2 regions of the Pseudoalteromonas sp. JB197 genome follow, and region 2 is predicted to be linked to the other one. Evidence: predicted binding sites of a transcription regulator. Region 2 holds the regulator's gene; the other holds the start of a gene.
The links. Region 2 encodes sigma-54, which starts transcription at its own class of promoters, with help from an activator protein. Its sites were predicted from a motif close to GTTGGCACGNNNNTNGNNT; they were not measured.
Positions count from the first base shown of each region.

Region 1: the regulator sigma-54 is predicted to act here: its motif matches at 2,615-2,633, upstream of CIK86_RS10840 (BON domain-containing protein).

Region 1 is NZ_NRGZ01000001.1:2,289,750-2,295,557, forward strand. Features, by position in the region: gene CIK86_RS10825 (IS5 family transposase) at 1-324, opposite strand, end outside; gene CIK86_RS10830 (methyltransferase) at 438-1,136, opposite strand; gene srmB (ATP-dependent RNA helicase SrmB) at 1,212-2,438, shown strand; gene CIK86_RS10840 (BON domain-containing protein) at 2,694-3,014, shown strand; gene CIK86_RS10845 (YgiQ family radical SAM protein) at 3,154-5,331, opposite strand; gene CIK86_RS10850 (SRPBCC family protein) at 5,633-5,808, shown strand, end outside.
Region 2 is NZ_NRGZ01000001.1:164,440-170,247, forward strand. Features, by position in the region: partial or broken gene CIK86_RS00735 (mechanosensitive ion channel family protein) at 1-60, shown strand, start outside; gene mgtE (magnesium transporter) at 148-1,515, opposite strand; gene CIK86_RS00745 (HPr family phosphocarrier protein) at 1,663-1,935, opposite strand; gene rapZ (RNase adapter RapZ) at 1,979-2,824, opposite strand; gene ptsN (PTS IIA-like nitrogen regulatory protein PtsN) at 2,846-3,298, opposite strand; gene hpf (ribosome hibernation promoting factor) at 3,303-3,590, opposite strand; gene CIK86_RS00765 (RNA polymerase factor sigma-54) at 3,617-5,110, opposite strand; gene lptB (LPS export ABC transporter ATP-binding protein) at 5,180-5,808, opposite strand, start outside.

The DNA.
Region 1 (5,808 bases), 2.1 Mb from region 2:
AGCAGTTCTTGCACCGCAACTATGTTGATGAGCCCTGACAATACTGCCATCAATGAAGACCCAATCCATGTCCGCATCACGAGATAATGCGCGAAACAGTTCATTCAAAATCCCTTTTTTGGACCATAAATTAAACCGTCTGTAGATAGCACTCCAACGGCCAAAATCAGAAGGTAAATCTCGCCATGGAATACCTGTGCGCATCTTATACAGTATGCCTTCGAGCGTTTTTCTATGGTTGGGCTTATTATAAATTCGACCACTTAAGTACATTACTTTTGATAAGACATTCCATGTCCCGTCTGTTAACATTAATCTTGGCATGTAGGTTCGGTGTAAAGTTTTCTGGCGAATTCAATTATACCTTATCTTCATGCTGTTTGTTTTTCATACCACAAAGTTCAACACGCCCTAGATAACCTACATAACTTGGCAATTTACATCTTCAAATAAAATGCTTTGCATAGCGTAATATAATCTTCGCTATAGTTGTTTTCATTATCTTTTATACACAAAGCTGATTCCACAATGCTCTGGTTTATATAGCTAAAGGTCATTAGGTTTCGGCTAATCGCTTTATTTGGCGTCGCCTTTACTTGGCAATGAGTATTTAAATAAAGCCCATTTTGAGTAGCAAGTTCAATAAACACCGCAGCCTCTGTAGTGGGTAAAATTAAGCTAAAGGTTGAGCCTGCATGACTGAGCTTTTTAAAAGCACTAATTAGCTCAGCAAAACTTAAACCATCTGTATGGCGCGCAATATTACGCGCCTCATTATTACCTTTTAAACTGTGATTAAAATACGGCGGATTGGCTATCACTACATCAAACGGCTGCGCGCTGTTAAAAGTTTGAATGCTTTGCTGGTGCACCTCTATATTTGGCCACGGGCTAGCGGCAATATTTTGCAACGCTTGTTGGTAAGCATTTTTATCAACTTCTACCGCCGTTATAGTTAACTGGGGGCTGCGCTGTTTGCACATAAGCGCCAGCAATCCCGTGCCTGTACCTATATCGAGCAAGCTGTTGGCATTACTTAAATTAGCCCATGCTCCAAGCAAAATACCATCGGTTGATACCTTCATTGCACACTGTTCGTGCGCAACTTTAAATTGTTTAAATGCAAAACCAGACATTTTTTCACCTTTTCATTCACCAAGCAGGCGTAACCGAGTATAATTAGTGCCATTGTCCTTTATTTTTGACACTCTATGCAATTTTCTGAATTTGATCTTGATAACAAGCTACTCGACGCCATTAATAAAATGGGTTACGAAACGCCAACCAGCATTCAACAACAAGCTATTCCTGAAGCACTTCAGGGGCGTGACATTTTAGCATCTGCGCCTACAGGTACAGGTAAAACAGCCGCCTTTTTAATTCCGGCTATTCAATATTTATTGGATTTTCCGCGTCGTGATCCTGGTTTTGCGCGCGTATTAGTAATGACGCCAACTCGTGAGCTAGCTTATCAAATTCATGAACAATGCGAACTACTTGCTAAACGTACTAACCTTAAAATTGGGGTAGTAACAGGCGGTATTAACTATGGTACGCATAAAGAGATTTTTGAAAAAAATAATGACATTTTAATCGCCACCCCAGGGCGTTTAATGGAATATTTAGAAACCGAAAACTTTCATGCTGAACACGTAGAAATGCTTATTATTGATGAAGCCGACCGCATGCTAGACATGGGCTTTAAAAAAGAAATGAGCCGTATTTGTGACGAAGCTAAAAATCGTCGTCAGTGCTTTTTATTCTCAGCAACCCTTGAAGGCGACAGTGTTGAAAGGTTTGCTGAAACAACGCTAAACGATCCAGCATTGCTTGAAGCCGAATCGTCACGCAAAGAAAAGGCTAAAATTCACCAGTGGGTACATTTAGCCGACGACTATCATCATAAACTTGAGCTGTTAGTTAATACCCTTAATGGCCCAGACGTAACTAAAGCCATAGTGTTTGTTAAAACCCGTGAGCGTCTTGAAACGCTAATTGGTGAACTAACAACTAACGACGTTAAAGCAGCCTGGTTACGCGGCGAAATGCCGCAAGACAAACGCATGAAAGCGATGGAAAACTTCCATAGCGGCAAAACCCGTATATTAGTTGCTACCGATGTAGCGGCGCGCGGTATCGACGTGGCTGATATTAGCCATGTAATAAACTTTGACCTACCACGCACAGCCGATATATACGTACACCGTATTGGCCGTACGGGCCGCGCTGGTAAAAAAGGCATCGCTATTTCACTGGTTGAAGCGCACGATATTGGCATTCTTTATAAAATAGAGCGCTATATTGAGCAAAAACTTAAACGCCGTGTTATTAAAGGATTAGAGCCAAAGCATAAAGAAGCTAAGCCGCCGGCTAAAAAGCGTAAAGATCCGGTTAAAATGAAAGCGAAGAAAAAAGCTAAGGTAAAAAAGAAAAAGTAACTTAAGCGCATACTGTAAGTAGTATTATGTTAGCCGACAAAAATGTCGGCTTTTTAATGCCTGCTCCCCCCATAACTGCATGGTTTAGGGCTATGTAATCTCTACTTAGTTTTATGTAACTATTGCCCACCTGAATTCCCACTTAATAAAATAGCCTTTATTTTCAGTACATTAAATATGGAACGATAATTGTAACTACTATGGTAACTCCGCCTAATTTGGCTACCCGATTAATTGCAATGTAAGGATATGATTATGAGCCGTTTAAAATTAACTATCGCTTTAGTATCATTTTGTTGTTTGTTTTTATTAGCATGCGCTACAAAAGTGAGTGCTACAACAAATATGGTTGTCGTTAGCAGCCTAGCAACCCAACCTAACTTACAGCAATCGATTACCCACACTTTGCGTACCAACCCTAATTTAGCGCTAAGCGATATTCGCGTACAAGTTAAAAATGGCGAAGTAGATTTATACGGTAAAGCGCAAACAGGTTTTGAGCGTGCGTTGGCACAAAAGTTTTTAGAAAATATGGATGGCGTAAAAATCATTCGTAACAAAATTGATATTATTTAAGTTTTACTTAAATAACTTACATAAAAAATGCCGCTTATTGCAAAATAAGCGGCATTTTTTTCAGTACTCATATATTCAGTAATCAAGCCCAAGCTTAGTAATAAGCCAAACAGGGTAACTACTTTTTAAACTATGAGCTCTATTTAGCTCTTTGGCGATTACTCGCTACCTTTGGTTTTGTATTGGCCTTATGAAATTGGCTAAAACCAGTATGGCGCGTTAATGCTGGGCGCCCACCTCGACTACTTCCTTTTGCAGCTCTTTCGTCGCGCCCTTCTTCTGGCACTAAGCAATTTGGCGCTTTACCTATTAGGTTAGCTTTACCCATTTTGCGCAGTGCTTCGCGGATCATTGGCCAGCCCGCAGGATCGTGATAGCGTAAAATTGCTTTATGTAAACGACGCTGGCGCGCACCTTTCGGCACAGGTACTACTTCGGTATTATTTTTAATATTACGCAGTGAGTTCATCTCGGTATGATAAATAGTGGTCGCATTTGCCATTGGAGATGGGTAAAAATTTTGTACCTGATCAAGTTTAAAGTCGTTCGACTTAAGCCACAAAGCCATGTTTACCATGTCTTCGTCTTTAGTACCTGGATGCGCCGAAATAAAGTATGGGATTAAATACTGTTTTTTACCCGCTTCTTTTGAGTACTTATCAAATAACGCTTTAAACTGATCGTACGCTCCCATACCTGGCTTCATCATTTTTGATAATGGTCCATCTTCGGTATGCTCTGGCGCTATTTTTAAATATCCACCTACATGGTGAGTAACTAATTCTTTAACGTAACGTGGATCTTGCACGGCTAAATCGTAGCGTACACCCGAGGCGATTAATATTTTTTTAATGCCTTTAACTTCACGGGCTTTTTTATACAGCTCAATTGTTGGCGTATGATCGGTATCCATATGCTTACATATTTCAGGGTATACACACGATAAACGTCGACAGGTACTTTCTGCTTTTTTGCTAGTACAACCCAATTTATACATGTTGGCTGTTGGGCCACCTAAGTCAGAAATAACCCCGGTAAACCCGGGTACTTTATCTCTAATTTGCTCAATTTCTTCAATTATTGATTCTTGCGAACGGCTTTGAATAATCCGCCCTTCATGTTCGGTAATCGAACAGAAACTGCAACCACCAAAACAGCCTCGCATAATATTAACTGACGTTTTAATCATGTCGTAGGCAGGTATTTTTGCATCCCCGTAGCTAGGATGAGGAATACGTTGATACGGCAAACCAAATACAGCGTCCATTTCATGTGTTTCTAGTGGATATGCTGGGGGATTAACCCAAATAGAACGATCGCCGTGGCGCTGAAAAATAGCACGAGCACAACCTGGGTTAGTTTCTTGGTGCACAATACGAGAAGCATGTGCATACAATGGCTTATTCACACTTACTTGCTCAAACGCAGGTAATTTAACGTAGGTTTTTTCCCATGGCTTAGGGCGCGCTGGCTGAATAGTAATAACCTTGGCGGCTTCGGCTTTTAAGTCTATACCTGCTTGTTTAAATTCTGATTTGCTACAGCCAACATCATCTGCGCCATACGGGTTTGGAATTGGATCAATTTTACCTATTTTATCAATAGCGGTAGAGTCACTGCCACGCCAGCCTGGTAACGGCTCTTTACGAATAACCGCAGTCCCTCGTACATCTTGAATGGTATCGGTACTTTCGCCCGCTGCAATACGATGAGCAACCTCAACCAGTGGGCGCTCCGCATTACCATATATTAAAATATCGGCTTTAGCGTCAAACAAAACACTACGACGCACTTTTTCTTGCCAATAATCGTAATGAGCAACACGGCGTAAACTTGCTTCAATACCACCTAAAATAAGTGGTACATCTTTATACGCTTCGCGGCAACGTTGTGAGTAAATGATTACCGCACGATCAGGGCGTTTACCACCAATGTTGTCTGGCGTGTAGGCATCATCATGGCGCATGCGTTTTTCAGCAGTATAACGGTTAATCATCGAGTCCATGTTGCCAGCGGTTACACCAAAAAATAAATTGGGTTTACCCAGCGCCATAAACGCTTCTTTAGAGTCCCATTCTGGCTGGGCAATAATACCCACTCTAAAACCTTGCGCCTCAAGTACTCGGCCAATTACTGCCATCCCAAAACTAGGATGATCTACATAAGCATCGCCACTAATAATAATTATATCGCAGCTATCCCAGCCAAGTGCATCCATTTCTTCGCGTGTAGTAGGTAAAAATGGTGCTGTGCCATAACACTCTGCCCAATACTTTGGGTATGAGAATAAGGCGCGCTTAGCTTTAAGTGTGCTCATAAAGTTGACCGTTTAATAACAAAAGGCGCAAATTATACCCTATACCAACCTACCTTGATAGAGCACTACTTTGCTGTGCCGCGCGGTTTTAAAGTGAAGTTTCGTTATTTTTTAATACTTATACACCTAAATTAACTATTACTTTTTATAGGTTGTGGCTAAATATCTAGCTCAATTAAAAAATAGTTGCTATAAAATTAACCTCGAAAGTTAAGCACACCCGAGTTAATATGCTAAATTAATAATAAGTTATGAGTTTGTAACCTAATTTATCTGAGGTTTTTTTATTAAAATATTAAAAATGTTAGTGCAGCTTTTATTAGTTTTACTCTTACTTTTTATCGTTATTGGCCTATTACTACCCCAGAGCTATAACGTAACAAAGAGTATTAATATTAATGCCAATACGCACATAGTAAAACCCTTAATCACTGACTTTTCGCAGTGGCATAAATGGTCGCCTTGGAAGAAGCTGGA
Region 2 (5,808 bases):
AATACACAATCGTCAAAGCAAGAAGGAGCTGATGGCTCTACAATCAATAAAGAAGACTAGATAACCTGAACGCTGGTTAAATTATATTGCGTAAAAGTTACTTTTAACCAGCGCGCATTTACACAGTAATGTGCGCTGGTTTATTTATTAAACCAGCAACCAAGTTGCGGTGCCTAAAAAGGCAAATATACCTACTATATCGGTTACTGTAGTGAGTATTACACTGCCAGCAAGTGCAGGGTCTATTTTCATACGTTTAAGTATTATAGGAATACACGCACCCGCCACACCCGCAACAACTAAGTTCATAAACATTGCAAACGCCAGTACCGCGCCAAGCATTAAGTCCCATTGCCATAGGGCTATAACACTGGCAATTAAAACAGCCCATAAAATACCGTTTAATGCACCAATGGCGAGCTCTTTTATCATTACAAAACGTTGGTTAGTTTGGTTAATATGACCCACTGCTATACCACGAATAACCAAGGTTAATGACTGGCTACCGGCCACCCCACCCATTGAGGGGACAATGCCGTTAAGCACGGCTAAAATAGGCAGTATTGCTAAAGTGCCTTCAAAAAAGCTGGCAACAAAAGCGGCTGCCAGAGCCGTTAATAAGTTAACACCTAGCCAAACAGAGCGTTTTTTTGAGCTTTTTAAAACCGGTGCAAAGGTATCTTCTTCATCATCAAGACCCGCTAAACCTAATAAGTGATGCTCTGCGTCTTCACGAATTACATCAACAATGTCATCGATAGTAACACGGCCAAGTAGCTGGGCGTTGTCGTCAACTACTGGGGCTGATATCCAGTTATGACGTTCAAATAACTGCGCCACTTCGCTTTCATCCATCGAAATAGGAATAGACTCACAGTCTTCATCCATTAGGTCGTGAACAATTTTTTCGGGCGAATTGGTTAGTAAGGTACTTAACGATAAAGCGCCTAAAAAACAGTTATGCTTATCGACAACGTAAAGGTCGTCGGTACCCTCAGGGAGTTCGCCGCGCAGACGAATGTAACGCAGTACCACATCTAGGGTTACATCAGGGCGAATGGTTACTGTATCTGTGTTCATCAGCGCGCCAGCAGAGCGTTCCTGATAGGAGAGTGCTTGCGTAGCACGTTCTCTATCTTGAATGTCCATGGCGCTAACCACGTCTTTATAAACCGTGTCAGGCAGGCTTCGCAGTACTTCACCTAAGTCATCGTGGCCCATGTCTTCAGTGGCAGCAGCAATGTGCTTAGGTTCCATTTGGGCAATAATGCCTAAACGTACATCTTCAGAGAGTTCTTCAAGGACATCACCTTGTACATCTGGATCAACTAATTGCCAGAGCAGGCGACGAACTTTATGTGGTGATGATTCTAGTAAAAGTGCGGTATCACAAGGAGCTGTTTTTGCCAGCATACGCCTAACTTGAACAAACTGACCACTATTGAGTGACTTGGTCACTTGTTGTAATTGTTGTAATTGTTGTAGTGGGTAGTCTTGTTCGAAAGTTTCGGGCATTGGCGTCCTTAATTTATTTTTATAACGTTAGGGAAGAAGTTAGTCATTAACTTCGTTCAGTTTATCTTACTTTTTTTAGCCAAACTAGCTTAAGGTTTCACTAACCCTATATTTTAGCTCGTTTACTTGGTTTAAATAAAGTGCCTACTATTCTTGTTCGTTAAAGCGCTGCGCTATTAATTGGCCAACGGCATGTAAAGCATGCTCTGCATCGGGTCCTTCGCACACTACTTTTACTTCTTTACCTTGGCTGCTTTCTAGTAACATTAAAGCCAGTACACTATCGCCAGCGGCTTCTTTTTCATCTTGAAATAAGGTAATAGATGCGTCAAATTGTACCGCTAATTGTGCTAATACGGTAGCGGCTCTAGCATGCAGACCAAGTTTGTTTTTTATTAAAAACGTATTTTCTAAGCGCATAAGATACTCTACTTAAGCTGAACAGATGATTATTTAAATTGAATTATTTTTCTTGCTCGCGATGGCGAATTTTTACATTAGGGTGAGACATAGCAAAGCTTTCACCAATTGTTTGCGCTAAATAAACTGAGCGGTGCTGACCACCAGTACAACCAATAGCAATGGTTAAATAACTGCGATTATTACGCTCTAGGTGTGGTAACCACGTTTGTACAAAGGTTTGAATTTGCCAAGTGAATTTTTGCACAATACTATGACTAGCTAAATAATCTTTTACTGGTTGATCTAATCCAGTTAAAGGCTTGAGCTCCGGTTCCCAGTGTGGGTTTGGTAAAAAACGCGCATCAAAAACATAATCAGCACCTTTGGGAATACCATGCTTAAAGCCAAACGACTCAAAGGTAATGATAAGCTGTTTGTCTTTTTTACCGAGTATGGTTTCACGCATAGATTCAGCAAGTTGATGCACACTTAAATCGGTTGTATCAATGACATGATCAGCCCGCGTTACGAGTACATCGAGTAATTCTTTTTCCTTTTTTATTGCTAAATCTAGCGGTAGCGAATCAATCGAAAGCGGGTGCAAACGACGTGTTTCTGAATAACGGCGGATTAACGTTTGATCGTCGCTATCTAAATAAAATAACGTTGGTTTAGCAAAGTCGGGCAAGTACTCAAGAATATCGTTAAACTGCTGCTGATCTTTAGGCAGGTTACGCACGTCTATACTAACGGCTATTTTATCGTAGTTATCAGAGACACTGCGCACTAATGAAGGCAGCAAATTTACCGGAATATTATCTACACAATAGTAACCTAAATCTTCTACAACACGTAAAGCAACTGACTTACCAGAACCTGATCGGCCACTTATAATAATTAATTCCATTTACCACCCCTTTATTAGTAACTAGGATTGATCCAAAATAACTTGGTATAACGCTTCATCAGACTTTGCCGCACGCAATTGCTTACAAAACTCTTTATCGTTTAGTTTATCAGCTATTGTGGCTAGTGTTTTCAAGTGCTGCTGGTTATCGCCATCGGGCACTATAAGCGCAACAAAAATATCAACTGGACGATTATCAATTGCATCAAAATTAATAGCGGTTTCGCTTATTAAAATTAAGGCAAGAGGCTCTTGTGCCCCGCTCATACGGCCATGTGGAATTGCTATTCCTCGGCCAATACCGGTACTACCTAACTTTTCTCTTGCCAATAAAGCAGTGAGAATATCTTGCTGAGGTAAATACGGCATTTTTTTATGCGCGAGTTCACTGATGAATTCTAAAATTCTTTTTTTACTATTAAAAAGGACCACAGCTTTGCTGCAGTCCAGGCATATAAGTGAGCTTAATTTCATAGTGTTAGTGTCGAGCAAACTTCTCTTTGTGTTTAATTACTTGACGATCGAGTTTGTCAATCAACGAGTCAATGGCAGCGTACATATCTTGGTGTTCGGTCGATGCAAATAGCTCAGCGCCACTTACAAAAATTGTTGCTTCAGCTTTTTGACTTAATTTTTCTACATCGAGAATAACATGCACATTAGTTATGTGATCTGAGTGTCTTTGCAGCTTTGCAAATTTATTATTTACATAGTCTCTTAATGAGTCTGTAATGTCTACATGACGACCAGTTAAGTTTAGTTGCATCAGCATTTTCCTCTTTGTTGTACGTCTTAAATCAAGCTTTTACGTTGATTCGACGGGGGAATAGCCAGAGATTCGCGATATTTTGCAATTGTCCGTCTAGCTACTTTAATTCCTTGCTCAGCCAATATATCTGCAATCTTGCTATCACTCAATGGTTTGGCTAAGTTTTCTGCAGCTATCAACTTTTTAATCAGGGCACGTATGGCAGTTGATGAACATTCGCCACCATTTTCGGTGCTTACATGGCTTGAAAAAAAGTACTTAAGCTCAAAAATGCCACGTGGAGTGTGCATATATTTTTGCGTAGTGACCCGTGAAATAGTCGACTCGTGCATTTCAACTATTTCGGCAACATCGTTTAATACCATAGGTTTCATGGCTTCTGGGCCATGTTCAAAAAACGCTTGTTGCTGCTTAACAATACAATTAGTTACTTTCAGGAGTGTTTCGTTTCTACTTTCGAGGCTTTTAATAAACCATTTAGCTTCTTGTAAGTGCGAGCGAATAAATTGGCTGTCACCGCTGGATTTTACTGTACGAGACATAGCCGCATATTGGCTGTTAACACGTATTTTTGGCATGCTATCTGGGTTTAGCTCTACCACCCAGCGGCCTTTTATTTTTTTAACAGACACGTCAGGTATAACGTATTCAGACTCTTCTCTGACAATAGTATCCGCAGGCTTAGGGTTAAGCGTATGAATAAGTGTCATTATTTCTTTAAGCTCTTCTTCTTTGAGCTTAGTTTTTTTCATTAACGTACGATAGTCGCGAGCAGCGAGTAAATCGATATGATCAGTTAACACCATTTTTGTTTCGTTAATATAAGGGGTGTCTTTATCAAATTGATTTAATTGAATGCATAAGCATTCTTGCAAGCTGCGAGCTGCAATACCAACAGGATCAAATAATTGAATGCGCTTTAGCACTGCTTCTATTTCATCTAGTTCTACTTCGTGTTCGTCATCACTTTCTTGATTAAAGCTTGCTAAAAGGTCTTCGCAACTGATAGTTAAAATACCAGAGTCATCTACGGCTTCAACAATAGCTATGGCAATAGCTTCGTCTATAGGACTAAAAGGAGTGAGCTGTAATTGCCACATTAAGTACTCATGCAGGGTTTCGGCTGATGCACCTTGATAAATAGATTCATCTTCAGGCATTGGCCCTGATGAAGAGGCAGGCGCTGCGCTCATATATTCATCCCATGATACATCCATGGCCATATCGTCGCTTATGGTGTCTTTGTTTAGTGCTTCACCGCTATCTTGCTCATACTCGCTTGGGGTGTCGTCAGCAGAGGCGCTAACAGTAATGTCATCTGCTTTTTGCTCGTTTTTACCTGCTGATTCTTCCGTGTAATCTTGTTCATCAACTTCAAGTAATGGGTTGCTATCAAGTGCTTCTTGTATTTCTTGCTGGAGATCCAAGGTACTAAGCTGCAATAAGCGAATAGCCTGTTGCAGTTGCGGAGTCATTGTAAGTTGCTGGCCCATGCGCAGCTGTAATGATTGCCTCATTTATCTCTAACAATCCTTATAAATTGATATGATTAATCTTAGCAGATGCTTATAGTAATAACATAAATATTACAGTTTGAACTGCTCGCCTAAATAAACATCACGTACTGTTTTATCGTTTAATACAAATTCAGGAGTACCAGATGCAATTAGCTCCCCATGAGAAACAATGTAGGCTTTTTCACAAACATCAAGGGTTTCCCTTACATTGTGGTCGGTAATTAGCACGCCAATACCACGATTTTTAAGGTGTTCTATAATTTTTTTAATATCGAGTACTGAAATAGGATCCACGCCAGCAAAGGGCTCATCAAGCAATATAAATTTAGGATCTGCAGCTAAAGCACGTGCTATTTCTACGCGGCGACGTTCACCACCAGATAGCGCCATACCTAAGCTGTCGCGAATATGTTGCAGGCTAAATTCGTCCAATAAACTATTTAGGGTTTCTTCCCTGGCTTGTTTATTTAGTTGCTTACGCGTTTCTAAAATAGCCATTAAATTTTGATACACAGTGAGCTTTCTAAAAATAGAAGATTCTTGTGGTAAATAACCAATACCTAAACGAGCACGGCTGTGCATAGGAAGTAAGGTAATATCGTTATCATCAATTAATATTTTACCTTTGTCGCTAGGTACTAAGCCTACAATCATGTAAAAGGTAGTGGTTTTACCTGCGCCATTTGGGCCAAGTAAAC